Regions from separate parts of the Endobacterium panacihumi genome, predicted to be linked through region 2. Evidence: riboswitches for the same ligand, from Rfam matches in the RefSeq annotation. Region 2 holds a riboswitch; the other holds the start of a gene.
The links. A riboswitch is a leader RNA that binds a small molecule or an ion and turns the genes downstream of it on or off. The one in region 2 is predicted to bind thiamine pyrophosphate.

Region 1: linked by a shared signal. The riboswitch ahead of thiB (thiamine ABC transporter substrate binding subunit) and the one ahead of thiC (phosphomethylpyrimidine synthase ThiC) in region 2 are both predicted to bind thiamine pyrophosphate.

Annotation. Positions count from the first base shown of each region.
Region 1 covers NZ_JBOZRA010000005.1:86,032-101,920, forward strand. Annotated here, with positions in the region: gene pyc (pyruvate carboxylase) at 1-344, opposite strand, end outside; gene ACRQ1B_RS20415 (helix-turn-helix transcriptional regulator) at 450-1,190, opposite strand; gene ACRQ1B_RS20420 (helicase-related protein) at 1,637-4,741, shown strand; gene ACRQ1B_RS20425 (RNA-binding S4 domain-containing protein) at 4,746-5,171, shown strand; gene fdxA (ferredoxin FdxA) at 5,370-5,708, shown strand; gene ACRQ1B_RS20435 (CarD family transcriptional regulator) at 6,129-6,701, shown strand; gene ACRQ1B_RS20440 (RNA polymerase factor sigma-32) at 7,009-7,872, shown strand; gene ACRQ1B_RS20445 (M48 family metalloprotease) at 8,004-9,443, opposite strand; gene ACRQ1B_RS20450 (thiamine ABC transporter ATP-binding protein) at 9,781-10,500, opposite strand; gene thiP (thiamine/thiamine pyrophosphate ABC transporter permease ThiP) at 10,500-12,122, opposite strand; gene thiB (thiamine ABC transporter substrate binding subunit) at 12,127-13,110, opposite strand; TPP riboswitch at 13,182-13,286, opposite strand; gene ACRQ1B_RS20465 (response regulator) at 13,375-13,785, opposite strand; gene ACRQ1B_RS20470 (ABC-F family ATP-binding cassette domain-containing protein) at 13,991-15,814, opposite strand; gene ACRQ1B_RS20475 (thiamine diphosphokinase) at 15,818-15,889, opposite strand, start outside.
Region 2 covers NZ_JBOZRA010000002.1:428,201-444,089, reverse strand. Annotated here, with positions in the region: gene ACRQ1B_RS13865 (TRAP transporter large permease) at 1-191, shown strand, start outside; gene ACRQ1B_RS13860 (transporter substrate-binding domain-containing protein) at 433-1,266, shown strand; gene ACRQ1B_RS13855 (amino acid ABC transporter permease) at 1,290-2,036, shown strand; gene ACRQ1B_RS13850 (amino acid ABC transporter permease) at 2,111-2,824, shown strand; gene ACRQ1B_RS13845 (amino acid ABC transporter ATP-binding protein) at 2,838-3,629, shown strand; gene ACRQ1B_RS13840 (MmgE/PrpD family protein) at 3,626-4,972, shown strand; gene ACRQ1B_RS13835 (LLM class flavin-dependent oxidoreductase) at 4,987-6,282, shown strand; gene ACRQ1B_RS13830 (hypothetical protein) at 6,287-6,787, opposite strand; gene thiD (bifunctional hydroxymethylpyrimidine kinase/phosphomethylpyrimidine kinase) at 6,823-7,710, opposite strand; gene ACRQ1B_RS13820 (thiamine phosphate synthase) at 7,707-8,333, opposite strand; gene ACRQ1B_RS13815 (thiazole synthase) at 8,330-9,103, opposite strand; gene thiS (sulfur carrier protein ThiS) at 9,107-9,304, opposite strand; gene thiO (glycine oxidase ThiO) at 9,301-10,287, opposite strand; gene thiC (phosphomethylpyrimidine synthase ThiC) at 10,287-12,110, opposite strand; TPP riboswitch at 12,206-12,317, opposite strand; gene ACRQ1B_RS13795 (LytS/YhcK type 5TM receptor domain-containing protein) at 12,511-14,247, shown strand; gene ACRQ1B_RS13790 (carbon starvation CstA family protein) at 14,448-15,889, shown strand, end outside.

The DNA.
Region 1 (15,889 bases), on a different contig from region 2:
GGGCGCGGACCGATGAAGATGATACCGGCGGCATCGCAGGCATCGACGAATTCCGGGCTTTCCGACAGAAGGCCGTAACCGGGATGGATCGCATCGGCGCCGGAAAGTTTTGCCACCCGGATCACTTCGGAGATCGACAGATAGCTTTCGATGGGGCCCAGGTCTTTTTCCAGATGCGGGCCGCGGCCGACCTGATAACTTTCGTCCGCTTTGAAGCGGTGCAGCGAGAGTTTGTCCTCTTCCGCCCAGATGGCGACCGTTTTGATCCCGAGCTCATTGGCGGCGCGAAACACGCGGATGGCAATTTCGGATCGGTTGGCAACGAGAATCTTCGAGATCGGCAAGACTGTCTCCCATTCGTACTTGCGATATGCTGCAAACGCGAAACGAGCACTAATATCAGGCCGGATCAAGTCCAATCTATCGTTGGAATGGCGTCTGCGACAATCTCACGAGACAAGGCCGAGCCGAAAGGCGATGGCAACAACATGTTGTCTGTTGCTGGCTTCGAATTTTTCCTGAATGGCGTTGATGTACCAGTCCACGGTATGGTTCGAAATGGTCAGCGCCTTGGCTATTTCGTGCGAGGTCATACCCTCGGCAAGAAGGTGCAGCACTTCCGTTTCGCGGCGTGTGAGTGTGGTCTCGACCGATTTGATCGCTTCGAAATGCGATGCCTGGCCACCAAGCTCCAGCGTGCGCCAGAACATCTTTTTGGCGGCGGCGTCGAACATCGTCATTTCAGAGGGCGACAGTTCAATGATCTGGCCGCCGATGCTGACGTGACCGAGCAGGCCGTTGCGGCCATGGATGGGAAACGTATAGCCGTCGTTCAAACCGCTGCGGTTCGCATCCTGCATCATGCGCTGGATACGCTTGCGGTTTGGATCGCTCCTGAACATGCTGATGGCCTCGCGCCAGCGGAATGGCCGCTGCGCCACGGCCAACATGCGGACTGTCGGATCCACCATGCCGAATTTCTTGGCCGCGTAGGTTTCCTGCCAGCCATCCGGCCAGCGTCCGCATAAAACGGTGCTATCGAGATAGCCCAGTGTTTTGGATTTCATCCAGACACCGTAATAGCTGAAACCGTAGCTTTTCAGCACTGCCTCGAATTCCGCTGCCAGTTCTGTCTGGGTTTTGGCCTCTTGGGCCAAGACCAAAAAATGTAAAATCGAGTGAACCGTCACTCTAGCCCTCCGGCAACGGAAAAATTGGCATGCTTGTTCTCAGTCAATTCCGTCTGTCTGATAAACTCATGATTCATAGTCATCATCGTTTCTTAGCAATGCATAAAGGATAGAGCATGAAATCTTGCATTCAAATAAGAGCATGAATCGTATTTATACCCTCATTGTCCACTGCAAAATTAGAGTAAGGTTAGGTTCTCAAGAACAAATGCAGAATCGACCGAGTCAGCGATTCGTCGCCGTTTCGTTCCCACACTGTTCCAACTGCCGGTAAAGACTCGTCTTTCCTCCGTTCGTCGATGGCGGTTATCAGGACGCGGGCTCCTCAATCGCGAGAAACGTCTTGCGTTTGAAGGTCACTATCGCCATGTGTGGCGGAGCCTCCGGGGATGTCATTCTCCGGCGAAGTCATTTCAGTGCGGACTTTTGTCTTGAATGTTCAGCCCATGATATTGAGCGGCCGCGGTGTGACTGCGGTTCTCGGACCCACCAATACCGGCAAGACGCATTTCGCGATCGAACGTATGGTGGCGCATGGATCCGGCGTTATCGGACTGCCGCTGCGCCTGCTTGCGCGCGAGGTCTATGGTCGTCTGGTGGAAAAGGTCGGACACCACAATGTCGCGCTCATCACCGGAGAGGAAAAGATCACGCCGCATATGGCGCGCTTTTCCGTCTGTACCGTCGAGGCGATGCCGCGCGAGACCAAGGCTGCTTTCGTCGCCATCGATGAAGTGCAATTGGCTGGCGATCTCGAGCGCGGCCATATCTTTACCGATCGTCTCCTGCATCTGCGCGGCCGTGAGGAAACGCTGCTGCTCGGCGCCGCCACCATGCGTCCGATCCTGGAAAAACTTCTGCCCGGTATCACCGTCGTCGAGCGGCCGCGTCTGTCGCAGCTGTTTTATTCCGGCCAGAAAAAAATCACCCGGCTGCCGCAGCGCACAGCCATCGTCGCCTTTTCGGCCGACGAGGTCTATGCGATTGCCGAACTGATCCGCCGCCAGCGCGGCGGGGCCGCCGTGGTACTCGGCGCGCTCAGCCCGCGCACCCGCAATGCGCAGGTTGGGCTCTATCAGTCAGGCGATGTGGAATATCTGGTCGCCACCGATGCGATCGGCATGGGCCTCAATCTCGATGTGGACCACGTCGCCTTCGCGCAGGATCGCAAATTCGATGGGTATCAGTTCCGTAATTTGAACCCGTCGGAGATGGCGCAGATCGCCGGTCGTGCCGGTCGCCACCTGCGAGACGGCACGTTTGGTGTCACCGGTCAGGTACAGCCCTTTGACGAAGAACTGGTCGAGCGCATCGAAAGCCATCAGTTCGACAGTGTGAAAGTGCTGCAATGGCGCTCCAAGCAGCTCGATTTTTCGTCGCTGCGCGATCTGCGCAACAGTCTGGACGCGACGCCCGTCGTCCACGGGCTGACGCGGGCGCTGCCGGCAACAGACAGTCAGGCACTGGATCACCTGTCCCGTTACCCGGAGATCAAGGATCTGGCGACGACGCCCGCGCGCGTCGAAACATTGTGGGATGCTTGCGCGCTTCCCGATTATCGCCGAATTGCGCCGGCGCATCACGCGGACCTCATTTCGACGCTTTTTTCCGATCTGGTGCGACACGGCGCGGTCAACGAAGATTTCATGGCCGAGCAGGTGAAAAGGGCGGACCGAACCGAGGGCGAAATCGACACGCTTTCGGCGCGAATCGCCCAGATCAGAACCTGGACTTATGTTTCAAATCGCCCGGGTTGGTTGGCGCATCCGACACACTGGCAAGAAAAGACACGGGAAATCGAGGATAGGTTGTCCGACGCGCTACATGAAAGGTTGACGAAACGCTTTGTTGATCGCAGGACATCTGTGCTCATGAAGCGCCTGAGAGAGAATGCGATGCTGGAAGCAGAAATTAGTGTAAATGGCGATGTGTTCGTCGAAGGACATCACGTCGGACAACTTGCCGGTTTTCGGTTTACCGCCGTCTCGGGGACGGAAGGACCGGATGCCAAGGCCGTGCAGGCTGCCGCGCAGAAAGCGCTGGCTCTGGAATTCGAGGCACGCGCCGCGCGTCTTTACGCCAGCGGCAATGGTGACCTCGCGCTTGGTTCGGATGGTTTCGTCCGTTGGCTGGGTGATCCGGTGGCCCGCCTTGCGGAAAGCGACCATGTTATGCGGCCGCGCGTCATCCTGCTCTCCGACGAGCAGTTGACCGGCGCTGCCCGTGATCATGCGGCCGCCCGCATCGAGCGTTTTGTCAATCATCACATCGCCACGGTCCTGAAGCCGCTCGACGATCTGTCGCGCGCCGAAGACCTGCAGGGCATCGCCAAGGGGCTGGCATTCCAGATCGTCGAAAATCTTGGCGTGCTGTTCCGCCGTGACGTCGCCGATGACGTCAAGTCGCTGGATCAGGAAGGCCGCGCCTCGATGCGCCGGTATGGCGTGCGTTTCGGCGCCTACCACATTTTCATGCCTGCGCTGCTGAAGCCGGCTCCCGCCGAGCTGATCACGCTGCTGTGGGCGCTGAAGAACGACGGTCTCGACAAGCCGGGTTACGGCGAACTGATTCCTGCACTTGCAGCAGGACGTACCTCGGTTGTTGCCGACGCCACCTATGAGCGGATGTTCTATCGTCTGGCCGGTTTCCGTTTCCTCGGCAAGCGCGCCGTGCGCATCGACATCCTCGAGCGTCTGGCCGATTTGATCCGTCCACTGCTGCAGTGGAAGCCCGGTCAGCCGCGTCCGGAAGGTGCGTATGATGGCCGCCGCTTCACCACCACGACGGCCATGCTCTCCATCCTCGGCGCCACTGCCGACGACATGGAAGAAATCCTGAAGGGTCTCGGTTATCGCGCCGATGCCGTAAAGGCTGAAGAGGCTGCCGCATTCCTGGCTGGTGAAGACGCCAAGGCTGCCGTGACACCGGCTGTTGCCTCCGAACCTGCCGCTGAAGCCGTTGCTTCGGAAGAAGCTGCTGCTCCTGAAGCAACAGCCGAAGCCGCGCCGGTTGAAGCCGGCGCAGAAGCTGCCGAGCCGTCACCGGAAGTTTCCACGGAAGCCGCACCGGCAGCCGATGCCGAAGCGCCTGCGGGTGAGATCGCCGCTACCGAGGCCGAAGAGCCGAAGCCGGTTCTCCTGTGGCGTCCGGGTGGTGGTCGCAGTGAACAGCAGCGTGGCGGCCGTCCGCAGGGCGAACGCCGTGGCCATGGTCATCAGAACCGTGGTGAGGGCCAGAGTGCAGGCGAAGGTCAGCAACGTCGTGACAATCGTCGTGGCGGCGAAGGCCGCAACAACGAAGGTCGTGGCGAGCAGGAAGGCCGCGGCCGTGATGGCGGCAAGCCGAACCGTGGCGACCGTCGTCCCGACAATCGTGGTGGCGATCGTCCGCCGCGCGGCGACCGTCCGGAGCGTAATGACCGCAACGACCGTAACAAGTCGTCGCAGCAGCCGGCCCGTTTCGAGGCGCGTCCTCCGCGCAAGGAAAAGCCGCTGGATCCGGATTCGCCATTCGCAAAGCTGGCTGCTCTCAAGGAGCAGATGAAGAAGTGACGCCATGAGTGAAAAGCCATCTGGAGATCTGCGTCAGCGCATCGACAAGTGGCTTTTCTTCACCCGCATGGTGAAATCGCGGTCCCTGGCGCAAGGGCTGCTCAATTCCGGGCACGTCCGTGTCAACGGGCTGCCGATCCGCAAGCCCAGTTTCGAAGTGAAAGCCGGTGACAAGGTCGAGCTTTCACTCGAACGTCGAGACGTTATCCTGATCGTCAAGGCGGGTGGCGAACGTCGCGGTCCTTATGAAGAAGCCAGACAGCTTTATGAAGATCTGACGCCGCCACGCGAAGAGACGGAGCGCCTGAGCACCTTCGAGCAGGCACAACGTGTTCCGGGCAGTGGGCGCCCTACCAAGAAGGAGCGCCGCGAAACCGACCGGCTTTTTCCCGGTATAGGCGGTACGGATATCGATTGGCGGGACGATTAGAACAAACCTCCTGCGCTCAGTGATTTTTCGAAAAGCTTTATCCTTGCTAAGCAGGCTCAAAGGCTTTACCTGACGTTCGAAACAGCCGGATAGCCCGCCTCTGTCGTTCCAGCGGTCGCGTTGTCCTCGTCCGGCCCTCGGGGGCTCGACCTTTCCCGAAATCGGGTTCCTGACCAACGCGCTGACCTGGAGTGCCTCATGACGTATGTCGTGACCGACAACTGCATTCGCTGCAAATATACCGACTGTGTCGAAGTCTGCCCGGTAGACTGCTTTTACGAAGGCGAGAATTTTCTCGTCATCCATCCTGACGAATGCATCGATTGTGGTGTCTGCGAGCCGGAATGTCCTGCCGAGGCGATCAAGCCCGATACGGAGCCGGGGCTCGACAAGTGGCTGAAGCTGAATGCCGAATACGCCCAGGTCTGGCCGAATATCACCATCAAGCGTGATGCCATGCCGGAAGCCAAGGAAATGGATGGCGTAACCGACAAATTCGAGCAGTTCTTCTCACCTGAGCCCGGCTCTGGCGATTGATTTTATTGGGTAATCGGCGATAGTGAGAGCTGTCGCCGCCCTGTAGAATAAAGCGCAAATGATCAATGCCGTTTGGCATTGCCTAACCTTTACGCAGTGATTCGGGCGTTGTTTCTTCGCAACGGCGAAACCAAATCATTGATTTCCGCCTATTTTTGTGGTAGACAACCAATACTGTTCCACAAAGCGGCATGCGTGTGCCTTAAAAACATCACGAAAACAACACGTCCCTTTCGCGCGATCCCTGAGTTGCCATCAAGTCCGGGTGTCGGTCGCAATCGTGATCCTGTTGTTTTTTTCGCACGCGCTTCAAGCGGCGCAGTAATGGAGTCACCCGACGGTTTCCCCCGTCTCATCCGGGCCTGACTGACCCGGCCCCGGCAAGAACGCCGGGAGCGTAACAGGGAGTGTATTGTAAGAATGACGACCCAGCAGAAAAAATCTTCAGCGCGCCACGGCTTCAAGACTGGTGAATCCATTGTCTATCCGGCGCATGGAGTGGGCACCATCTCCGCAATCGAAGAACAGGAAGTGGCGGGCATGAAGCTCGAACTTTTTGTCATCGATTTCGAAAAGGACAAGATGCGCCTCAAGGTGCCGGTCGCCAAAGCCGTCAGCATCGGTATGCGCAAGCTTTCCGAGACCGATTTCGTTGAACGTGCATTGAAGGTCGTTCAGGGCAAGGCCCGCGTCAAGCGCACCATGTGGTCGCGTCGCGCCCAGGAATACGATGCAAAGATCAATTCCGGTGACCTGATCTCGATCGCCGAAGTCGTTCGCGATCTCTACCGCGCTGAAAACCAGCCCGAACAATCCTATTCCGAGCGCCAGCTTTATGAAGCTGCTCTTGACCGCATGGCCCGCGAAATCGGTGCCGTCAACAAGATGTCGGATACCGAGGCCGTTCGCCTGATCGAGACGAACCTCGCCAAGGGTCCGAAGCGCGGCAAGTCGGTTGAAGACGACGACGCACATGAGGAAGAAGCAGCCTGATCAAGGCCGCATTGACCTGAATTAAAAAACCCGGCTCAGCCGGGTTTTTTATTGGAACCATTTCTGGTTCCAAGCGTTACCCCGCCGGAACGGCGCTCTGATGTCTGAAGGGACCAGGCGCAGTTTTCATCCACGGGGGACATGGCATGAGCCGCGTATCCCTTACGACGAGCGACAAAACGAGGGGGCCACGACACCGCAGTCTCACGCCAAAATGCCGCATTTCTGGGTTCTTAGTAGCCCGTATGCGCAGGTCTCGTGAAATTGCGATGTCCTTGCCGGATCAACTTGTTTCAAGGAGACCGTGATGAATGCCATGTCCGCAGACCGCAATATGATCAAGATCGCCATGTCGGCACCCTACCTGGCCCGCGAGGAAGAAAGAGACCTCGCCGTGCGCTGGAAGGACGATCAAGACCAGGACGCCCGCAATCAAATTGCACTCGCCCATATGCGTCTCGTGATCGCCATGGCATCGAAGTTCCGCGGCTTCGGGCTTCCCATGAGCGACCTCGTACAAGAAGGCTATGTAGGGCTGCTTGAAGCGGCGGCAAGGTTTGAGCCCGCACGCGACGTTCGTTTCTCCACCTATGCCAGCTGGTGGATCCGCGCTTCGATGCAGGATTATATCCTGCGCAACTGGTCGATCGTCCGCGGCGGTACCAGTTCCGCCCAGAAGGCGCTGTTCTTCAATCTTCGTCGCCTGCGCGCAAAACTTGCCCGTGGCGACAGCAATCTCACCGCCCAGGCCATTCACGAGGAAATTGCAGTCGCGCTCGGCGTCAGCGTTGCCGATGTGCAGACCATGGATGCGCGCCTTTCCGGCAATGACGCCTCATTGCAGGCACCGTCGATCGCAGGCGATTCCGACAGTGGCGAGCGTCTCGACATGCTGGAAAGCGCAGAGCCTCTGCCGGATGAACAGGTGTCCGGCATGATCGACGGCGAGCGCCGCCTGAAATGGCTGCAGGGCGCGCTGACCAAGCTCAATGACCGCGAAAAGAAGATCATTCGCGCGCGTCGTCTGACCGACGATGGTGCCACCCTTGAGGCCCTCGGTGCCGAACTCGGCATTTCCAAGGAACGTGTGCGCCAGATCGAAAGCCGCGCCATCGAAAAGCTGAAATCAGCGCTGGTCACAATGAACCCGCAGATGGCTGCCGTTTCCTGAATGGTGGTTTCGAATAAAAGGCTTGCTGCGTCCTGCGCGCGGTTTTGCCGGTGACATAAAAAAGCCTCCAGGCCGCAGCGGCCTGGAAGCTTTCTTTTTATATAGTCGCTGTCAATTCCGGCAGGCTGGCATCATTCCGAAATGATCTTCACCTTCTGGCCGGGCGATACTGTTGCGCTGGCCGGCATGGCGTTGATCAGCTTGAAGAGGTCGAGTTTGCGATCCGTGCCCATCATGCGGGCCGCAAGACTGGTGATGGTATCATTGGCGCCGACGGTCACCACACGCACGCGCAGCGGCTTGAGGCTGGCAATCTCCTGCGGCGTCATCCGGCGAAAGCTCTGACGCAGGATATCTGCCGTCGGCTGCAGAATGGCGCTGCCCTTCGGCACGGCCGTCAGGAAACGAAAGATCTGCTTATCGATGCGAATGACGGTGACATCGAAATCCCAGCGCTCGGCGCTGGCGCGGGCAGTGGCCGCCGGCAGGCCGTTGACCGTGATTTCCCGCACGGTATCGGGCAGCAATCCGGCCACCCAGCCGCTGGTCATGTAATTGGTCAGGCTGCCGGTATCGCCGGCGGCAACGCCGTCGAAACGGATGGCGGTCTCGTTCGGACCGGTCGCCAGAACCGCCTCGACCTTGTTGTCGATACGAAACCCTTCCGGCACATCGAAACGGATGCCAAGGCCGCCATGCATGAACGTTTCGTTGCGCACATAGCCTTCTTCGGGGCTGTCGCCGTAAAGCAGGCCATCGATGCCGGCGAGATAGTAGTCGCGGCCACGGTCGCCGACCGTGCCTTCCTGGCCGAAATTGCGGGCATGCTGACGCGCCAGTTCCACGCGTTGCGGCGCGTTCGGATGGCTCGACAGGAAGTCGAGGCTCTGGTCATTGTCGGGATCGACCGCCGAATAGCGGGCGTAAGCCGCCATGGAATCGAGGAAACGCGGCGAAGCGTAAGGGTCGTAACCGGCTTCACCCAGCATGCGCACGCCGATCACGTCGGCCTGCAGCTCCTGTTGGCGGGAAAAGGCTGCGAGACGCAGTTTTCCACGCGCAAGCGCTGCCTTGCCGGCAAGGTCGCTGGAGAGCACTTCGGCGACCACCCGGCTGGCGATCACTTCCGCTTCTTCACGCTTCTGACGTTCGATGCCGTGGTTGGCCGTGACGTGGCCCATTTCGTGCGAGAGCACGGCCGCCACTTCCGAGGCATCATTGGCAAGCGCCAGCAGGCCGCGGGTAACGTAAAGATAACCGCCGGGCAGCGCGAAGGCGTTGATGGCCGGGGAGTTGAGAATGGTGATGCGGAATGACTGGTTCGGGTTTTCCGAAACCGCGGTCAGCGCGCCGGCAATGCGGGCCACCAGACGCTCCGTTTTGGCGTCGTGATATTCACCGCCGTAACTTGCCACGATGCGCGGATGCTCACGCGCGCCCATCTGCGCACGCGGATCGTTTTTCTGCACCTCATCAACAATCTGCGGATTGGACGAGGGCGAAACGTTGGCCTGATAGGTCTGGTCGAGGATCGACTGGCAACCGGAGAGGGCCGTCGCACCGGCCAGCATGAGACACAGTGCTGCGGACGACAGGCGACGGCGCGTCGTCGCAGGCGCATCAATCCGTGCTTCGCTGGTGCCTGTCATCACTTTCGCCGCGTTGCCTTTCGTCATGTGCCCAAGCCTGCCGAAGCAGGCGCCCTTGCAAGGTCAATATCATGACCCAACAAACGAAACCTGCCAAACGTCATATTCCACTTAGCTGATTTTGCGTGCCGCATGCACCCATATCCAAGGAAATAGAAAGAAACCCAGCTTTTGCAAGTAATTATCAATCCGTTATCGTTCGGATAGCGGACTTTGCATCAGGCCACGTCCAAATTGTGGCACGCCGGTTGACGCTTTTTCACAAGTCGAGGAATTCCGTGAGGCCGGGTATGTCTCGGCGCATCAAAAACACCTCGATTTCGGCCTGTAGAGTGATCTCGCCATGATCGATGTACAAGGCATGATCGGCGAGTTGGCGCAGTTCGCCGGCGTCATGGGTCACGATCGCAACCGTGTTGCCTGTCTCGCGGTGCAGGTCGAGCAAAAGGCTCGCCATGGTTTGCCGCAGGCCGGGGTCGAGTGCGGCAAAAGGTTCGTCGAGCAACAGGACCGGGCGTTCGCGCACCAGCGCCCGCGCAAAGGCGGCGCGCTGGCGCTCTCCGCCCGAAAGCGTGCCGGGCTTTCGTTTCTCGTAACCTGCCAGACCCACGCGCTCCAGCGCGTCGCCGATCCGTCTTCTGTCGTCCGAGGAAAGTTTCAGGGAAGGATCGATGCCAAGGCCGATATTGGTGGCAAGGTCGAGATGGGCAAACAGGTTGTTGTCCTGAAACACCAGCGAAACCGGTCTCTGTGATGGGTGAAGCGCCGTGACGTTGGTGGCACCGATCATCACCTTGCCGGTCTCTGGCGTCTCGAAACCGGCAATCAGGTTGAGAAGCGTTGATTTTCCCGATCCGGAGGGGCCGGTAATGGCGGTGATCGCACCGGCCGGCAATTCGCAATCGAAACGGAAATCTTTCGCGCCCAGCGTCAGGCCGACGTTCTGCAATCGAATGCCGGAAGGTTGGTTCGATGTCATTATCGGTCGTCTTTCCTGCCACGTTGGCCCACCGTCCCGGCAATCGTCAGGCTAAGGCACAGAAGAGCCAGAATCAGAGCAAACCCGTCCGCATCGGCCGTACGATAGCTGCCCAGCCGGCTATAGACCAGCCACGGCAGTGTGACGAGGTCTTCCGATCCGAACAGGGCGACCGCACCGAGATCACCGAGTGACAGCGCCATGGCGAAGGAAAAGGCGGTTGCGAGCGGTGCTGTCAGCACCGGCATATCGATCAGCTTCAGTCGGGCAAAACCGAATATGCCGAGATTGGCCGCCTGCCGTGCCGTCCGCTGCCTGTGTGTCGCAAAGGCAGGTGACAGGACGCGCATCACGAAGGGCAGCGCCGTCATGGCATTTATCATTACCACCAGCAGCGGCGCAAAACTTGCCACATCGCCATAGGGTCGCAGCAGCAGGAACCAGCCGGTGCCGATTACCACAGGCGGGACCAGAAGCACGAGGGACGACAGGCTGGCCAATAGCGCGGAAAAACTGCGCGCTGCGATGGCGGGTCTACTGGTATCGGCGAGTGCCGCGCGGGCGTTGATGATGGCGATGGCTGCCGTGAGCGATATCAGGCCTGCAAGACATGCGATCCACAAACTCGTCCACGCTGCTTTCCAGAAGGCAGGTGTGGTCAACAGCCGGGTGAAATCTGCCTTCAACCCGGCAAAAAGGATGGAGGCGAGGGGGAGGCAGAGAAAAAGCACGGCGAAAACAACAATGATCCTGTCCCAGGCGCGTGCGCCAAAACCGCTGCCATCAAAACGCCTTGCCGCACGGCCGGTGGCGGCGCTGTCATCCTTCGACGTCGGCAACAGCGCCATCAGCGCCAGTATGGTTGCCGTGACTGCGATCTGCAGCAACGCCAGCGAGATCGCACGCTGAGGATCGAAATCGAAACGCAACGACTGGTAGATCGCCACTTCCAGCGTCGTGGCTGCCGGTCCGCCGCCAAGCACCAGAACAAGCGTAAAGCTGGTGGCGCAGAGCATGAACACCAGCCCGGCAATACCGGCGAGCAGCGGTTTGATCGCCGGCCACTCGACAAAACGGAAGACCGAGAGCGCCGGCAGCCCAAGACTGGCCGATAGACGCCAATAGTCTGGCGGCAGCCGCTCCAGCCCGGCCAAAAGCAGGCGACAGGCGAGCGGCAGGTTGAAGAAGACATGGGCGATCAGAATGCCGCTCATGCCATAGATGCTGACCGGCTCGCTCAGCCCGATTGCGGCAAGCGCCGAATTTGCCACGCCGGTGCGGCCCCAGATGCCGATCAGGCCGAGCGCACCGATCAGCACCGGCAAGCCCATCGGCACGGCCATCAGCCGGATGATCCAGATGCGGCCCGGAAGATTTGGCTGTCGCGCCAGCGCCAGGGCCACTGGCAGGGCGAGCGCCACCGAAAGCAGAGTGGATAGGCCCGCCTGCCACAGCGTGAAGCGCAGGATACGCCAGACATAGGCGTCGAACAGCGGCCGGTCGCTCTCACCGCTATCGAAGGAGAGCAGGGCGAAGACGGCGAGAGCGATGAACAGGGTTATGCCGGCGAAAACCACTCCGCCGCCGGCATAGCTGCGCTGTCGCTCCGCCCTTGTCAGCATGGCATCAGTTCATGCTCATGGCGGCCAGCCATTCGTCGATCCAGGCGCGCCGGTTTTTTGCCACCTGTGCCGGATCCATCAGAAACGTCTTTGCCGGTTTTACCAGCTTGTCGAACGCTTCCGGCAGCGGTTTTTCGGTCGGCGCGGCCGGCATCATCCAGTTGGTCGTGGCGATTTCATACTGAAAGGCCGGCGTGACCATGAAGGCGAGAAACTTTTGGGCCAGTTCCCTGTTCGGCGCGTTCTTCAAAAGGCCGGCCACCTCGATCTGGATGTAATGTCCTTCCTCGAAGCTCGCTGCCTGATAACGATCGCTCTTCTCCTCCACCATGTGATAGGCGGGAGAGGTGGTATAGGACAGCACCATCGGCACCTCGCCCTTGGTGAACATGCCATAGGCTTCCGACCATCCGGGCGTCACCGTCAGTACGCGCTTCTTCAACTGTGCCCAGGCCTCCGGCGCCTTGTCGCCGTAAACCGATTTCACCCAGAGCAGCAGACCGAGACCCGGGGTTGATGTGCGCGGATCCTCGATGACGATTTTTTCGGAAGGATCACCCTCCACGAGTTCCTTCAGGCTTTTCGGCGGGGTTTTGATGGTTTCGGTATCGTAGACGACGGCAAAATGCCCGTAATCATAGGGCACAAAAATATCGTCGTGATAACCGCCGGGCACCGTCAGCTTCGTCATGTCGACGCCGCTCTTGTCGAATAGGCCGGTATCGACCGCTTCCTTGACGAGATTGGTATCGAGGCCGAGCGCGATATCGGCCTTGGTGCCTGCCCCCTCCAGCTTCAGTCGGGTCAAAAGCGCGACGCCGTCGGCCACTGCAACAAAGTTTACAGTGCAGTCGCAGGTCGCTTCAAAGGCGGCCTTCACCTTGGGGCCGGGGCCCCATTCGGCAACAAAACTCTCGTAGGTATAGACGGTGAGGGTCTTCTTCTCCTGTGCGACGGCGGGCAGGGCGAAGGAAAATGCGGCTGCCATGGCCGCAGCCAGAAAAGTGTTTGTCATGCGCATCGGCGCCTCCTCAATTCGATATTTGGGAATAGGGCGCTGCTGATGAGCCGTCTAATCCCTCCGCCGGTGTTAGCCGGATCAGGTTCCGCGGGTTGGCCAAAGCCTCTCAGCCGCATGGTCGTGCGGCACCCCGTTAGAGCGGTGAAATATTTAGTCGTCGCCTGCGGTCTTGGCAAGCGGTTGCAACTGCGTCGCGATGATCGTCAGTGCTTGGTGTTTAATTTTGGGTCTTCAATGCTGGGTCTGGCGAAACACGTGCAATTCGCGCGGAACGGAGGCGATGCCGCCGATGCGACTGGCGATCGCGTAATTGATCGACTGCTCCAGCACTTCCGGCATGGCCGGTTTGGTCAAAACACCCAGCGTGCCTTCGACGCCGTCATTCACGTCTTCCGGATTGGCGGTCATGAAGATGACGGTAATGCCGAATTCCTCGGCCAGTTGCCGGGCGATATCCGGTCCGGTCGGTCCATCGGACAGATTGATGTCCACGAGCGCAATGTCGGAGGAGGCCGCGAGTGCCATGGCATGCTTGCGTCCGCTCGCGAAGCCGGAAACTTCCAGCCCCATGCCTTCAATCGTTTCAGCTACATCGAGTGCTATGAGGAATTCATCCTCAACGATCATAACCCGTTGAATCATTGGCTTGCTCACCATCCGGCGAAACGCAGAACCCGCCGACATGGAACGTCCCCTCGTTGAACTCGAAACACGTCTCCGGGGCCATGCCTTAAGCATAGGCAGGCAACCGGATTACATGTCGAACGTCCAGCAAACGCTAATGTTCCGCCGCGCAACAGACTTTTTTTGGTTGCAAGATATTGTTAATGCTAACGTTTTGTAAATATTAGCTTTCCAGTTCCTCTCGCAGCATTTCCAGCTCCAGCCATTCCTCTTCCATCTTTGCCTGTTTTTCTCGCAGAGTTGCTGCCTGTTCCGCCAGTTTTGCAAAGGCTTTCGGGTCCTTGGAAAACAGGTTGGGGTCGGCCATGGCCTGGTCGTGCTTGGCAATCTCGGCTTCGGTCTTGGCGATTTCCTTCGGCAGGTTTTCCAGCGCGAATTTCTGCTTGAAGGAAAGCTTGCCTTTGCCTTTCACAGGTTCGGCACCGGTGGTCGAAGCCGCCGGCGCGGTATCCGACTTCGCCTTCTCGGCCTTGCGTTTTTCCTCCGCCGCGCCTTTTCGCTGTGCCAGCATGTCGGTGTAGCCGCCGGCATATTCGATCCAGCGGCCGTCCGGCGCGTCCGGAGTGGCCGGTGCAATCGTCGAGGTCACGGTGCGGTCGAGAAAGTCACGGTCGTGGCTGACGAGAATGACGGTGCCGTTATAACCCGCGACGATCTCCTGCAGCAGATCCAGCGTCTCGATATCGAGATCGTTGGTCGGTTCGTCGAGGATCAGCAGGTTCGAAGGTTTTGCCAGCATGCGGGCGAGCATCAGGCGGGCGCGCTCGCCACCGGAAAGGTTCTTGATCGGCGTGCGGATCTGTTCCGGCTGAAACAGAAAGTCCTTCATGTAACCGGCGACATGGCGCTGCTCGCCATTCACCAGCAGCGTTTCGCCACGGCCATCCGTCAGGTAATGCGACAGCGTGTCTTCCGGATCGAGGTCCTCGCGTTTCTGGTCCAGCGTGGCGATTTCCAGATTGGTGCCGAGCTTGATCCAGCCCTCATCCGGCTTCAGCTGGCCGGTCAGCATCTTGAGCAGTGTCGTTTTGCCGGCGCCGTTGGGGCCGACGAGACCGATACGGTCGCCACGATGCACACGGATGGAGAACGGCGCGACGATCGGTTTGTCGTATGTCTTGGTGATGTTTTCGGCTTCCACCACCAGCTTGCCCGACTCGCGACCTTCGGCCACCGACGCCTGAACCGAACCCTGCGGCCCCTTGTGGCCGCGATATTCGGCACGCATGGCCTGCAATTCGCCGACGCGGCGCATGTTGCGTTTGCGGCGGGCGGTCACGCCATAGCGCATCCAGTGTTCTTCGCGCTCGATCGCCTTGCCCAGCTTGTGCTGCTCGATCTCTTCCTCTTCCAGAACCTGATCGCGCCAGGCCTCGAAATGGCCGAACCCGCGCGATAGGCGACGCGATGTGCCGCGATCCAGCCAGACGGTGGCGTTCGATACCTTTTCGAGGAAACGACGGTCGTGGCTGATGACCACGAGCGCGCTGCGGGTCTTGCGCAGCTCGTCTTCCAGCCATTCGATCGTCGGCAGGTCGAGATGGTTGGTCGGCTCGTCCAGCATCAGGATGTCCGGCTCCGGTGCCATCACGCGGGCAAGTGCTGCACGGCGTGCCTCGCCACCGGAAAGACGGGAAGGCTCTTCCTCGCCGGTCAGGCCCAGATGCTCCAGCAGATAGGTGACGCGATACGGATCGTCCCCCGGTCCAAGCCCCGCTTCGGCATAGGCCTGCACGGTCGTGAAGGAGCCGAAATCCGGTGCCTGCTCGAGATAACGAATGGTCGCGGAAGGATGGCGAAACACCTCACCCGACTGCGCTTCCACCAGACCGGCGGCAATCTTCATCAGAGTCGATTTGCCCGAACCGTTGCGTCCGACAAGGCAGATGCGGTCACCCGGCTCCACCTGCAGGCTGGCGCCGTTCAGGAGCGGCGCGCCGCCGAATGTCAGCAGGATATCGTCGAGTTTCAGGATTGGGGGTGCCACGGTTCAGGCTCCGGTCATATCATAGGGGCGGGCAAGAATGATCGCCCTGCCGCTTTTCAAGGAAAATTCCACGGT
Region 2 (15,889 bases):
ACTGCGCGCTCGGCCTCAACACCCCGCCGGTCGGCACCACACAGTTCATCGGCTGCGCCATCGGCGAAATCTCGGTGGGCGAGGTAATGAAATCGATCCTGCCCTTCTACAGCGCGCTGTTCCTCGCCATGGCATTGGTCACCTATGTGCCGATGTTCTCCATGTGGCTGCCGCGCCTCCTGATGCACTGACACCATCCATCCCTACCGACGACAGCGCCCGGCCCTCAAAAGCCGGGCGTTTTTTTGCGCGATATCGAGGGTTGCAAGCACCCGACGTCATCACACCAAAACATCGATAGGGAATTGATTTTTTCCAATTCCGCCCAAATTGACAAAACACCGCTCTCAAACAGGGCTGAAAGAAAGCATGCGTTTGCTCGTGAGTCCCCCATCGCTCCCATAGTGTCACGGCCACACAAGGAGCCTTTTGATGTTTGCCAAGACCATCACCAAAACCGTTTTCGGACTTGCCCTTTCGGTCGCCACGCTGGCCGCCACGCAGGCCTCTGCCGATGCCACGCTGGACCGTATCAAGGGCCGCGGCAAACTCACCGTTGGCCTGATCCTGTCCGGCGCGCCGTTCGGTTTCATCGATCCGAAAACGCAGGAACAGAAGGGCTATAACGTCGATATTGCCAAGGCGCTGGCCGCCGATCTCGGCGTCGAACTGGAAAGCGTGACGGTCACCCCGCCGAACCGCGTGCAGTTCCTGCAGCAGGGCAAGGTCGATATCCTGATCGCCAACATGCAGTATACCGAAGAGCGCGCCAAGGTTCTGGACTATGTGCCGACCCCTTACGACCGCGCCGGCGGTGCTGCCGTGGTGCGCAAGGATAGCGGCCTGAAGGACTGGGCCGACCTCAAGGGCAAGCCGGTCTGCATCTCGCAGGGCTCCAACTACGCACAGCCGCTCGCTGAAGAATACGGCGCCATCGTCAAGGGCCTGCCGAGCCAGCCGGAATCACTGCTGGCCCTGCAGGGCGGTAATTGCGTTGCAGCCGTTCATGTCGGCGCCACCGTCGGCCTGCTTCTGGTCGACCGCGCCGACGAGTGGAAGGATTACGCCATTCCCTTCCCGACCGAACTGATCCCGTCCGACAGCGTCATCTGGCTGCGCAAGGGCGAAGCCGACACCCAGAAGGCGCTCGACGAATCCGTGAAGAAGCTGCACGCTTCCGGCAAGCTGCTTGAACTGGCCAAGGAAAACCGCCTGCTCAACACCAAGTATCTTGAGGAAGAAAACAAGAAGCTTTCCGCCAAGTAAGCGGAAGGCAGCGGTAAAGCCATATGCAGGACATGAATCTGACCGGCCTGTTCATCGATCTGATGGGCAGGCTGGGTCTCAATTACGAATTTCTGGCAACGGGTTACGAGGCACAGATCTGGCGTGACGGTTTTATCACCACGCTCTATCTGGTCGCCGTCACCATTCCCGTCAGCCTGATTGTCGGCCTGATCTTTGCCGCCTGCCTGACCTCGGGCAGGCTTTGGCTTTCCGCGCCCGTGCGCGGGTTCGTGGAACTCACCCGTAACACGCCAACGCTCGTGCAGTTGATGTTCAGCTTTCTGGTGCTGAACACCGTCGTCTCCAACATGGTGGGTGGCGCGCAGAACAATCCGCTTTCACCGTTCTTCTGGGTCGTCGCCGTCGTCGGCCTGCATGTGGCAGCCCTGCATGCGGAAGCGATCCGCGGCGGCATCGAAGCCGTTCCTTCCTCGATGATCGAGGCGGCGCGCGGCATGGGCTTCAGCCAGTTCGAGATCCTGCGTTACGTGCAGATCCCGCTCGCCTTCCGTTCGTCGCTGCCCGCCATCGTCAATGGCCTTATCAGCTTGGTCAAATCCACCACCGTCGGCAATGCCATCGCGGTCAGCGAAATCACCTATGCCTCGATCATGGTGTGGACCCAGCGTGACAATGTCGTGGAACTGATGATCGTGCTTCTCGCCTTCTTCAGCCTGATCAATTTCGTCGTGGCCCGCATCGGCCAATGGGTGGAGCGCAGGCTCGCCATTCCGGGATACGGGCTATGAGCATGGCAGTGACACAAACACCGAAGACAAAGGCCAAGAGCAGCCGCGTGCTGCGCTATGTCGGCTTCGTGGCCATGCCGCTGATCGTCATCGTCTGGTCGCTGGTCGACCTTTCGCTTGGCAAGGAACTGGTGGAGTGGATCCCCTACCTCGCCTCCGGCTTTTCGATGAACATCCTCATCACCATCTGCGCGGTCACGCTCGGCACCACGGTCGGTGTGCTTCTGGGCCTGATGCAGCTGGCGCCCTACTGGTTCGTTCGCCTGCCCGCACAGATCTATGTGCAGATTTTCCGCAATGCGCCGGCCCTCGTGCTGATCTTTGCGACCACCTACATCTTCCCGTTCGAGATCGTGCTGTTCGGCAATTACCTGCCTTTCCCGGACTGGGTGAAGGCGGTGATCGGCCTTGCCATTCTGTCCAGCGCCTATATCGCCGAGATCACCCGCGGCGCGGTTCTGTCGATCCCGACCACGCAATGGGAAGCCACCAAGGGCCTCGGTTTTTCGCGCCTGCAGGCGCTGCGTTACGTCATCCTGCCGCAATGCGTGCGCCGCTCGCTGCCGCCATGGATGAACGTCGCCTCGTCCATGGCCATGGGCACCTCGCTTGCCTCGCTGGTCGGCGTGCATGAACTGATACATGCGGCAACAGACGCCAGCACCGCCGTGCGCCGGCTCGATTTCACCATCATCGCCTATGTCGTGGTGATGGCCGCCTTTTTCACGCTTTGTTACCCGATTGCCCGCCTGACCCGTCGCCTCGAACAGCGCTTCAACGCGGGCTGAAGGATTTTTGATCATGAATACATCAACCGACGCCGCAATCGTGAAACTGGAAGACGTGCACCTCTCCTTCGGCCAGACCGAAGTACTGAAAGGCATCGATCTGACCATCAACAAGGGCGATGCCGTTTCGATCATCGGCCCGTCCGGTTCAGGCAAATCCACGCTTCTGCGCTGCATCAACGCGCTGGTGACGCCGCAAATCGGCAAGATTACCGTAGCCGGCACCCGTGTCGATCAGTTGACGAAAGAGAGCGAGCGCATTGAGTTGCGCAAACGCGTCGGTATCGTCTTTCAGCAATACAATCTCTTTCCGCACCTGACCGTGCTCGACAATATCGTGCTGGCACCGACGAAAATTCTCGGCGCCGACAAGACGGCGACTGTCAAACTGGCGCGTGAGCTGCTCGAAAAAGTACGCCTCTCCGAAAAGGCCGATGCCTATCCCGGCCAGCTCTCCGGCGGCCAGCAGCAGCGCGTGGCGATTGCCCGTGCGCTCGCCATGAAGCCGGAACTCGTCCTGTTCGACGAGGTGACCTCGGCGCTCGATCCGGAAACCGTCGGTGAGGTTCTATGGGTTATCCGCGACCTGATCCGCGACGGCATGACCAGCATTCTCGTGACCCACGAAATGCGCTTTGCCGAAGAGATCAGCGACACCGTCGTCTTCACCGAAAACGGCAAGATCGTCGATTACGGCCCGCCGCAGCAGATCTTTCACTCGACCGACAATCCGCGCATCCGCCAGTTCGTCGGCGGTCTTTCGGGTGGCGGCCGCGGTGCGGTGCGCGACGGCGAGGGTATCTGACCATGGCCAATGCACCTCTTACCACCGCCTTTGCCGGCGCCATCGTCAATTCCGATCCGACCCGCGATGTTGCGGCCATGGATGCGGCACGCACGGCGATCATCGATTTTCTCGCCTGCACGATTGCCGGTGCGAGCGACCGCACGACCGGGGTGCTCGCCAAAGCAGTCGGCGCCGATCTGCCGGGCAACGCAATCCTTGTCGGCAGCGACAGGAAGACCGATGCGCTGGTCGCGGCCGTGGTCAACGGATATGCTGGCCATGTGCTGGATTATGACGATGTCCATGCCAGCGTCCGCGGCCACCCGACGACGGTGATCATTCCGGCACTGCTGGCCCTTGCTGCTGAACGCGAATTTAGTGCCGAAACGTTTGTCGCCTCCTATGTGGTGGGCCTTGAGGCGATGGCGCGGATCGGCCTTTCGCTCGGCACCAAACATTACGAAAACGGTTTTCATGCCACCGCGACACTCGGCCCGATCGGTGTGGCCGCCGCAATCTGCCACCTGACTGGCGCATCCGTGGAAGAAACCGCAATCGCGCTTGGCATCGCCGCCACGCAGGCATCGGGTCTCAGGCTGCAATTCGGCTACGACACAAAACCCTATCACGCCGGCATGGCCGCCCGTTCCGGCCTTCTGGCCGCACGACTGGCGGCTGCCGGTTTTGGCGGCGCACCGGATTTTCTCGACAATCCGGTCGGTTTTCATTCGGCTTACGCTTTCGACGCCGGCAAGCCGGAACTGGTGAGCGCAAACTGGGGCGCACCGTGGCAGATCGTATCGCCCGGCCTGACGCTCAAAGCCTATCCCTGCTGCACGGCCAGCCACCCCGTCGCCTCTCTCGGCATCGAACTCAACCGCGAAGGTCTGACGGCCGACCAGATCGAAACGATCACCTTTACCTATCCGCCCGGTGCCGATGCCGCGCTGGTGGTGACCAAGCCCACCAACGGTATCGAAGCCCGGTTCAGCCCAGAATACGTGTTTTCCGCCGCCCTGATCGATGGTGCGCTGCGGCTCGACCATTTTGACGAACGCCCGGTCGAAGAGCGGATCATGACGCTCGCCGCCCGGGCCGGCCGCCGCCACGACGAGACCGCGCCGCGCATGTCGAGCGATCCGACCACCCGCTTCGTCGTGCTCGACATCACGCTCAAGGACGGCAGCAAAATCAACCGCCGTTTCGACGGCCTGCCGGGTGTGACCGATCCGACCGACAAATTCATTGACGCGACCGCCGCCAACCCGGCCTTCGCCGACATCCCCGACCTTGTCCGCAGCATGAAGACCGAGGCTGATCTTTCCCGGCTTCTCTCCCTGCTGAACCAGAACCCCGTTTGACGAAAGAATTTGCCATGACCGCCAAGAGACAAATCCATCTCGGCCTGTTCCTGCAGGGTGCCGGCCACCACGTTTCCGGCTGGCGTCACCCCAACGCCGAAGCTGGCAGCGAAAATTTCGACCTTCTGCGCCGTGTCTCGCAGATTGCCGAACAGGCGAAATTCGACATGGTGTTTCTCGCCGACGGCCTGACCAGCGGTGTTGATGCGCATCCGTCAATGATCGCCCGTTTCGAGCCGCTGACGCTTCTGTCGGCTCTGGCCATGGTGACCGAAAAAATCGGTCTCGCCGCCACCGCCTCCACCACCTATGGCGAACCCTATCACACGGCACGCGCCTTCTCCTCGATCGACCATCTGAGCCACGGCCGCGCTGCCTGGAACATCGTCACCACATCCTATGCCCGCACGGCCAACAACTTTTCGAAATCGCATCCCGAACATGACGAGCGTTACGCGGTCGCCGAGGAATTCGTCGACGTGGTGCGTGGCCTGTGGGACAGCTGGGACGATGACGCCTTCATCAAAAACAAGGACACCGGCATCTATGCCGATCCCTCAAAAGTTCATGTGCTCGACCACAACGGCAAATATTATTCCGTAAAAGGCCCGCTCAACATTCCGCGGTCGCCGCAGGGCCATCCGATCCTCATCCAGGCCGGTTCCTCCGGCCCGGGCCAGGATCTCGCCGCCCGCACGGCCGATGTGGTGTTCACCGCCCAGCAGAGCCTTCCCGAGGCACAGGCTTTTTACAAGAGCCTGAAGGCGCGTGTCGAAAAGTTCGGCCGTCACGCAGATAGCGTCGCCGTCATGCCCGGTTTCCTGCCGGTGATCGGCCGTACGCAAAAGGAAGCCGCAGAAAAGCTGGCCGAACTCGACAAGTGGACCGACCTGAAGAGTGCGATGCCGCTTCTGGAAGAACGCATGGGCCACAGCCTTGCCGATTACGATCCGGACGGCCCGCTGCCGGACCTGCCGATATCAGACCAGCTGCGCAGCCGCGCCGAACTGCTGACGGCAGCCGCCCGCCGCGAGAACCTGACGATCCGCCAGCTGGCGCTGCGTGTTGCCGCCGGTCGCGGCCACCATATCGTGCTCGGCACGCCGGTGGAGATCGCCGACCGTATGCAGGAATGGTTCGAAGGCCGCGCCGCCGACGGTTTCAACGTCATGCCGCCCTTCTTCCCGGAAGGTCTGGAAGACTTTACCCAGCTCGTCGTGCCGATCCTGCAGGAACGCGGCCTGTTCCGAACCGAATATGCAGGTTCGACCCTGCGCGATCACCTCGGCCTGTCGCGCCCGGCGCTGTGAGCATTCAGCGCCGCGTAAATTCGATACTGCTTGTGGCGACGGAGCGACCCGTCGCCACATCCTTGTCTATGGTGCGCAGGCGCAAACCATTGGCACCCAGTTTTTCAATGGTCATGCTGGCACTGCGATCACCATTCACCACCCGCGCCCAGGTGACGGCAAGATTGACCGTGTCGCCGCGCCGGCTGCCGCTCAGGCTGGAAGGCTGTCCCGCCGGACCGACATAGGTGCCGGCATAACGACTGCCCGACGTTTTGACATCCGCGGAAAAGCCGCGCGAGACCAGCAGGCCACGGCAACGGCCTTTCATGGAAAGCGATGTCGACGTCGAGCCGACCTGCAGGCTGCAGGACACATTGACCTTGCTGCCGCCGATCTTGGTCAGCACCGTCCCCTTGCCGCTCCAGTTGCCGGTAATCGATTTGAGATAATCGGCTTCCGCAGCCTGCGAAATACCGGGCAGGCAGAGGATCAGGGCGATGGCGGTTAGGCTTGAAATGCGCATATCGGACACCTCGGTGGAGACCGACGAAACCGCGCCTAACCGGGTTTTGTTCCCGCCTGCCCTTTTGCGTCGATACTCCCGTGATTGAGCGTCCGGGAAGGAGAGGCTGACGGTGGCTGCTCAACCGGCCATTGTGCGAAGAAATGATGCACAGGACCATGCCCTTTACCGATCTCCAGAAACCGACCCGCCGCCAATGCAGAATGCAGGTAACCCTTTGCGACTGTGACGGAGGCCAGCAGGTCATGACCGTGCGCCAGCTGCGCGGCAATCGCAGCCGAAAGCGTGCAGCCGGTGCCGTGATCATTGCCGGTTTCCAGGCGGGGATACCGGAATTCGTGCAGCGCATCCTGATCGGTCAAAAGCACGTCCACGCACTCGCTATCGCCACCATGACCGCCCTTGATCAGCACGGCCCGCGCGCCGTCCTTGCGCAACCGCTCCGCCTGCCGCACGACATCCTCACGCGTTTCCGCCATCGGCAAGCCGGTCAGGATCGCTGCCTCGAAGAGGTTGGGCGTGATGAGATTTACCCTCTGCATCAGCAGCGATTTCAGCGCAGTCACCGCATCATCCCGCAGCAGCCGATCCCCCGAAGTTGCGACCATGACCGGATCGAGCACGACCGGCCCGTCAAACCGATCCAGGCCCTCTGCGACCGCGCGGATCGTATCCTCCCGCGACAGCATGCCGATCTTGATCGCGCCGACCGCAAGATCGGAGAGAACCGCCTGCATCTGCGCCTCGATCATCGGCGCGGACACATCCTCGACAGCGGAGACCCCCAGCGTGTTCTGCGCAGTGATCGCCGTCAGCACGCTGGCGCCATAAACACTAAGCGCCGAAAACGTCTTCAGATCCGCCTGAATACCGGCGCCGCCGCCACTATCGGAACCGGCAATGGTGAGTGCTATCGCCGTCATGCCGTCACCGTCTGGCGGTGGCGCCACGGTGCCGTTGCCGCCAGCCACTGCCGTGTGCGGCTCTCGGGGTCCGCGTTGAGTGTGATATCGGTCACCACGGCAGCACTTGCCGCCCCTTCATCCAACACGAGCGGCGCCCGCTCGGCAGTGATACCGCCAATGGCGACCAGTGGCAGATCGCCAATGCGCCGTTTCCAGTCCTCGACGCGCTCGACACCCTGCGGCTGCCACTTCATCTTTTTCAGGATTGTCGGCCAGACGGGGCCGAGCGCCACGTAATCCGGCTGCACGGCGAGCGCGGTGTCGAGTTCGGCCACGTCATGCGTCGAAACGCCGAGCTTCAGCTCTGCCCGACGGATCGCTCCAAGATCGGCATCAGCCAGATCTTCCTGCCCGAGATGGATGAAATCACACCCCTCGTCGATCGCCAGTCGCCAGTAATCGTTGACGACCAGCTGGCAACCATAGGCAAGGCAGACCGCTCTCGACCGTCTGATTTCCTGCCGGATTTCAGCATCCGTCTTGTCCTTGATGCGCAACTGAACCAGCTTGACGCCAAGCGGCACCAGCCGCTCGATCCAGTCCGCGCTATCGACGATGAGGTAGAAGGGATCGAGCCTCATGAAAACACCGCCTTGCCGATAACCGGCGTCGAGGGCACCGCCATGTCGCGCGGTTCCAGCATGCCCGCCAGATAGGCCAGCCTGCCCGCCTCTGCCGCCTTGGCAAAGGCTTCCGCCATGGCCGGTGGATCACCGGCATTGGCGACGGCGGTGTTGAGCAGTACGGCGTCATATCCCAGTTCCATCACCGTGGCCGCATGCGACGGCCGACCAAGACCGGCATCGACGATCAGCGGAATGTCCGGAAAGGCTGCGCGCATCGCCACCAGCGCCAAAGAATTGCGCGGCCCCGCAGCCGAACCGATCGGCGCACACCAGGGCATCAGCACCCGGCAGCCTGCGGCCAGCAGCTTTTCGCCGACGATCAGATCATCCGTGGTGTAGGGGAATACGTCAAAGCCCTCATCCGTCAGGATACGCGCCGCTTCCACCAGTTCAAAAACATCCGGCTGAAGGCTGTCGTGATGGCCGATGACCTCGAGCTTGATCCAGTTGGTGCCAAACACTTCTCGGGCCATTTTGGCCGTCAGCACCGCTTCCGATGCACTGTGGCACCCCGCGGTGTTGGGCAGGATGCGCACACCGAGATTTCGGATCAGTTCGAAGAAAGCACCGCCCGTTTTGCCGCCGGAGGTTTCGCGGCGAAGCGATACGGTGACGATGCCGGCGCCGGAGCGTTTCACCGCTTCCGCCAGCACCGCCGGGGAAGGGTAACGTGCCGTGCCGAGCAGAAGACGCGAGGACAGTTCTGTATCGTAGAGTTTCAGCATGGTTCAGCCTCCCTGCATGGGGGAAAGAATTTCGATCCGGTCACCATCTGCGAGACGCGTATCGGCGCGATCCTCGCGATGCACAAGATCGCCATTGACGGCGGTGGCCAGCCACTCACCCTCGTATTCCAGCGTTTCAAGCAGGTCCGCCAGCGTGGCCGTGTCCAGAACCTGCGCTTCTCCGTTGACGATAAGATTCATGCAATCATCTCCTCCTGAAGGCCAAATCCGTTGGAAAGCCGGGTGGCGGCCTTTTTCGCCATGGCGGGCGCCAGCAAAAAACCGTGTCGGTGCATGCCGGCGATCGCCAGACCGCTTTCCGTTTCCACGACACGTGGCACATTGTCGTCGAAGGCCGGGCGGATGCCGACGCCGGTTTCCACCACCCGCGCCTCGCCAAAGGCCGGATGCAGCGCATAGGCGGCGTTCAGCAATTCCATCAGCGAACGCGCCGAAATCGGCCCGTCGTCATCCGTTTCGATCATCGTTGCGCCGACCATGAAGCGATGGTCATCGCGCGGCACGACATAGATCGGGTGGCGCGGATGCAGCATGCGCACCGGGCGCGACAGCGCCACCTCGCTGGTTTCGAGATAAAGCATTTCGCCGCGCACACCGCGAAGACCGGGAATGTGCGGGATCGCAGCCGGGCCGGTGCAATCGAGAACGGCGGTATAGTTCTTTTTCGGCGGTGGCCCCCAGCCGAGATGGAACAGGCCACCCAGATTGCGGATTGCCTTGGCAAGCCCCGTCAACGCCCGGCGCGGGTCGAGGTGCGCCTCCTTGTCGAAAAACAGCGCCTTTTCGAAACGGCCGGCCAGCGACGACTCGAGATCGGCGATCTCCTGCCTGCCAAGCCAGACATGCCCGGTCGTGCGTGATGCAAACCGCGTCAGATCAGTCAGATCGCGTGGCTGCGCCACCACCAGTGTGCCATTGCGGATGACGGCACCCGGCACCGCCTGATCCCACCACTCGGCGGCATCGAGCCCGAGCGTCAGCACGATCTCTTCCGCCGCTTCCCTTTCGCAATAGGGCGCCAGCATGCCGCCAGCAAAATGAGACGCGCCTTGCCCCACCGTATCCTGAAAATCGACGATATCGACATCTTCACCACGTCGGAGCAGTTCATAGGCGACGGCAAGGCCAGCGACGCCGGCCCCTTTGACAAGAAAGAGCGACATCAGACTTCTCCCCGCACATCAGCCAGCGGCATATAAAGATCGCCGCCATCGCGATATTTTGCGGCCATGGCCTCCAGCCCCTCCTTCTGGGCCTCGGCACGGATATCGTGGGAAATCCGCATCGAGCAGAATTTTGGGCCGCACATGGAGCAGAAATGCGCCACCTTATGCGCATCCTTGGGCAGGGTTTCGTCGTGGAAACTGCGTGCCGTGTCCGGGTCGAGCGAGAGGTTGAACTGGTCTTCCCAGCGGAATTCGAAGCGCGCCCTCGACAGGGCATCATCACGCATCTGCGCACCCGGATGACCCTTTGCCAGATCGGCGGCATGGGCGGCGATCTTGTAGGTGATGACACCGGTTTTCACATCGTCTCGGTCGGGCAGGCCGAGATGTTCCTTCGGCGTGACGTAACACAGCATGGCCGTGCCGAACCAGCCGATCATCGCTGCTCCGATGGCCGAGGTGATGTGGTCGTAACCGGGGGCGATATCGGTGGTCAGCGGACCAAGCGTATAAAACGGCGCCTCGCCGCAGGTCTTCAGCTGCTTGTCCATGTTTTCCTTGATCTTGTGCATCGGCACATGACCCGGCCCTTCGATCATCACCTGGCAATCCTTGTCCCAGGCGATTTTCGTCAGTTCTCCCAGCGTCTCCAGTTCGGCGAACTGGGCTGCGTCATTGGCATCAGCGATCGAGCCGGGACGCAGGCCATCGCCCAGCGAAAAGGTCACGTCATAAGCACGCGCGATGTCGCAGATCTCGTCGAAATGTTCATAGAGAAAGCTCTCGCGGTGGTGATGCAGACACCACTTGGCCATGATCGAACCGCCGCGTGAAACGATACCGGTGACGCGGTTGACGGTGAGATGGATATAGGAAAGCCGCACGCCGGCATGGATGGTGAAATAATCGACGCCCTGTTCGGCCTGCTCGATCAGCGTATCGCGATAGACCTCCCATGAAAGATCCTCGGCAATGCCGTTCACCTTTTCCAGCGCCTGATAAAGCGGCACGGTACCGATCGGCACAGGAGAATTTCGAATAATCCATTCGCGGATATTGTGGATGTTGCGCCCGGTCGACAGATCCATGACCGTATCGGCACCCCAGCGGATCGCCCAGACCATTTTTTCCACCTCTTCCGCCATGGAGGAAGTGACCGCCGAATTGCCGATATTGGCGTTGATCTTGACCAGAAAATTGCGGCCGATGATCATCGGTTCGCTCTCTGGATGATTGATGTTGGCCGGAATGACGGCGCGCCCTTCCGCCACTTCGCGGCGCACAAATTCCGGCGTGATGTAATCCGGAATATGCGCGCCAAAACTTTCGCCATCCCTCACCAGCGCTTCCTTCGCCGCCTGCCGGCCGATGTTTTCGCGGATGGCGATGAATTCCATTTCCGGCGTGATGATGCCGGCGCGGGCATAGGCGAGCTGGGTGACGGCCCGACCATCATTCGCCTTGAACGGCATGTTGCGCAGCGGAAACTCCGGCGTCAGTCTTTCGCCGGTGGCAAAACCGTTATCCTCCGGCCTCACGTGGCGGCCTTGGTATCGCGTGACATCGCCGCGACCGGAAATCCAGTTTTCCCGCAGGCGTGGCAGGCCGCTGTCGATCGCGACGACATAGTGCGGATCGGTGTAGGGACCGGAACTGTCGTAAACGGTGACGGGTGGTTCGCCGGCGGTCGGATGCAGTGCGATCTCCCGCATCGGCACGCGCAGATCGGGATATTTTTGTCCCGCAATATGGATTTTGGTGGAGGCCGGAAAGGGACCCGAAGTGACGGTCGGGCTTTGCGGTTTGGCGGCAATATTCATCGTGAGGCTCCAAGTTTAAGGTTGGAGACCCAGTCCTAGAGCCGGAAAGATGGAAGAACGTCCGCAACGGAATCCGGGTTATGGATTCGCAATGACTGCAGCGTTTTGCACCGTCCCTACGCCAGTATGAACTGGATCAGGTTCAACGGGTCACTGCGCGCGATAGCAGAATCTCAGCCCCTTGACGGGACACCCCTGGTGAATGCGATGAGGCTATGTCAGCAAAATCGATCGGTCAAGCGCCTCTTCCAGCCGCACCGGCGAAGAGGTCATTCATCCTTCCATGCGATCGATGGAGCGGCTGACGCATTGCCGCATGCAGGTTCGGGCGGATATGGGTTATGTCTTGAGCCGAACGGCCGTCTGGCCATCTCGAGTTTCTTTCGCGCAAAGGCAGATCATGAGCTTCGGCTGGACCAACCTCGTCATCGGCCTGCTGCAGCAGATGTGCGTTTATCTCGTCATCGCCTATCTGTTCAGCAAGACGCCGCTTTTCCTGCCTTTGATGCAGGTGACGGTGCGTCCGTGGCGCAAGATGGCCTGTTACGTCATCTTCTCGATGTTCTGCATCATGGGCACCTATTTTGGCCTCCACATCGACGAGGCGATCGCCAATACGCGCGCCATCGGCGCCGTCCTCGGCGGCATTTTTGGCGGGCCGATGGTGGGGCTGGCGGTCGGCCTGACCGGCGGCATGCACCGTTATTCACTGGGTGGTTACACCGCGCTTGCCTGCGCCATCTCGACCACAGCAGAGGGTCTGATCGGCGGACTGGTGCACAGCTATCTTCTGCGCCACAGGCGCACCGACCTTTTGTTCAAGCCACTGCTGATCGCCGGCGTGACCTTCTTTGCCGAAATCGTGCAGATGTCGATCATTCTCGTGGTCGCCCAGCCCTTCGTGAACTCCGTGCATCTGGTCGAAACCATCGCGCTTCCGATGATCGTCGCCAACACGGTGGGCGCTGCGATGTTCATGAACATCCTCGGCGACCGGCGAAAACTGTTCGAAACCCATTCCACGATCTTTTCCGGCAAGGCGCTGAAGATTGCCGAACGCGCCGAAGGCGTGCTGCGCAACGGGTTCAACGCCGAAAACAGCACCAAGGTCGCCCGCATTCTTTATGAAGAGGCCAATGTCGGCGCCGTCGCCATCACCGACCGTGAAAAGATCCTCGCTTTCATCGGCATCGGTGCCGATCACCACCTGCCCGGCCGCAAAATCACCTCGGCGCAGACCATGGAGGCGATCGCCGAGAACAAGGTCATGTATGCCGATGGCAACGAGGTCAGCTATCAATGCTCGATCGATCCCAACTGCCGGCTCGGCGCCTCTCTCGTCATTCCGCTGAAGGGCGAGGACGATGCGGTGATCGGCACGATCAAGCTTTACGAGCCGAAGACAAAACTGTTCTCCACTTTCAACCGTGCGCTGGGTGAAGGTGTCGCACGCCTGCTCTCGGCACAAATCCTCGCCGGCCGTTACGAGCGACAGAAGCAGATGTTGTCGCAATCGGAAATCAAGCTCCTGCATGCGCAGGTCAATCCGCATTTCCTGTTCAACACGCTGAACACGCTGTCGGCCATCATCCGCATTGATCCCGCTGAAGCGCGAAAGCTGGTGCAGAACCTCTCCACCTTCTTCCGCAAGAACCTCAAGCGCACCAGCGATGTGGTCACGCTTTCCGACGAGATCGAACACGTCAACGCCTATCTGCAGATCGAAAAGGCGCGTTTCCAGGAACGCCTGCAGATCGAGATCGATGTGCCGGAGGAACTGGCACAGGTGCATCTGCAGGCCTTTTCGCTGCAGCCGCTTGTCGAAAACGCCATCAAGCACGGCACTTCACAGGTGATCGGCGAAGGACGCATCACCATCTCGGCGCGGCGCGAGGGTGACGACCTGCTGGTGGCGGTGACGGACAATGCCGGTCTTTTCGAGCGCAAGACAACATCCGATGGCGGGCTTGGCATGAACATCGTCGACCGGCGTACCAAGGGTTATTTTGGCGATGCCTATGGCATCAACGTCGATGTGGAGCGCGACGTCTTCACCCGCATCAGCTTACGTGTGCCGATGGTCGATACGCACCATCATGCGGCCCACGAATCCGTGCCGGAATTGACAAAAATCTAATCGTTTAATGCCCTGCTTTTCCTGCGAAATTTGACCTATGTCATCTCTGGCTGGGGATAGTGCCGCAAGCCACGAAAATCCGCCACCGCTCATCCCGGATTACCGACCGCTCAGGCCGCCATAACACCGCTCGGCCAAACACCCCCTCCCGCCTTTTTCCCTCGAGAGTAGCCTCAGGCCATCCTAAGGAGGGACAAGACATGGCAAACGCCCTGACAATGGTCATCGGTACCGCCTGCATTCTTGCGATCTGCTACCGGTTCTACGGTATCTTCTTCGTTCGCAAGGTTCTGGGCGTCGACGACAGCGAAGTCACCCCGTCGCACACGCTTGCCGACGGACGCAATTACGTGCCCACCAAGAAGTGGGTGAATGCCGGTCAGCATTTTGCCGCGATCGCCGCCGCCGGCCCGCTGGTCGGCCCGGTTCTCGCCGCCCAATACGGTTATCTGCCCGGCCTGATCTGGCTGCTGGTCGGTTGCGTCATCGGCGGTGCGGTGCATGACACGGTCGTGCTGTTCGCCTCGATGAAACACAAGGGCTCGTCGCTGTCGGAAGTCGCCAAGGCCGAGCTCGGGCCTGTCGCCGGCTGGTGCACCGGTCTCGCCATGCTGTTCATCATCACTATCACGATGGCCGGCCTGTCGATGGTCGTGGTGCATGCGCTGGAACGCAACCCCTGGGGCACGTTCGCCGTCTTCATGACGATCCCGATCGCCATGGCTGTCGGCCTGTATGAAAAGTTCGGCGGCAATGCCAAGATCGGCACCTATGTCGGCCTTTTCGCCATCCTCGCTTCGGTTTTCGCCGGCCCTTACGTGCAGGAATCGGCGCTCGGCCAGTGGTTCACCTTCCACTATAGCTCGCTCGGCATCATGCTGCCGATCTACGCCTTCCTCGCCAGTGCGCTGCCGGTGTGGCTGCTGCTCACCCCGCGCGGTTATCTGTCGAGCTTCCTCAAGATCGGCGTGTTTGCCGCTCTGGTCGTCGGCGTCGTCATCATCAACCCCGAAATCAAGATGCCGGCCCTCACCGACTTCATCCATGGCGGTGGCCCGGTTCTGGCCGGCCCGGTCTGGCCCTTCATCTCGATCACCATTGCCTGCGGCGCCATCTCAGGTTTCCACGCCTTCATCGGCTCGGGCACCACGCCAAAACTGGTCGACAAGTGGAGCGACATCCGCCCCGTCGCCTTCGGCATGATGCTGGTCGAATGCCTGGTCGCGGTCCTCGCCCTGATCGCCGCAACGGCACTGCCGATGGCCGACTATTTTGCCATCAACGCTTCGCCTGAAGTCTTTGCCACGCTCGGCATGACGGTTCAGGATCTGCCCCGTCTCGAAGACGCAATCGGCATGGATCTCGCCGGCCGCACCGGCGGCGCCGTAACGCTCGCCGTCGGCATGACCGAAATCTTCACCAGCATCCCGTGGTTCAAGACGCTGGCCGCATACTTCTTCCAGTTCGTCATCATGTTCGAGGCCGTCTTCATCCTGACCGCCATCGACTCGGGAACCCGTGTTGCCCGTTACCTGATCCAGGACATCCTTGGTGACCTCTGGGCTCCGATGAAACAGATCAACTGGATGCCCGGCTCGATCTTCGCCAGCATCGTCGCCTGCCTGCTCTGGGGTTATCTCCT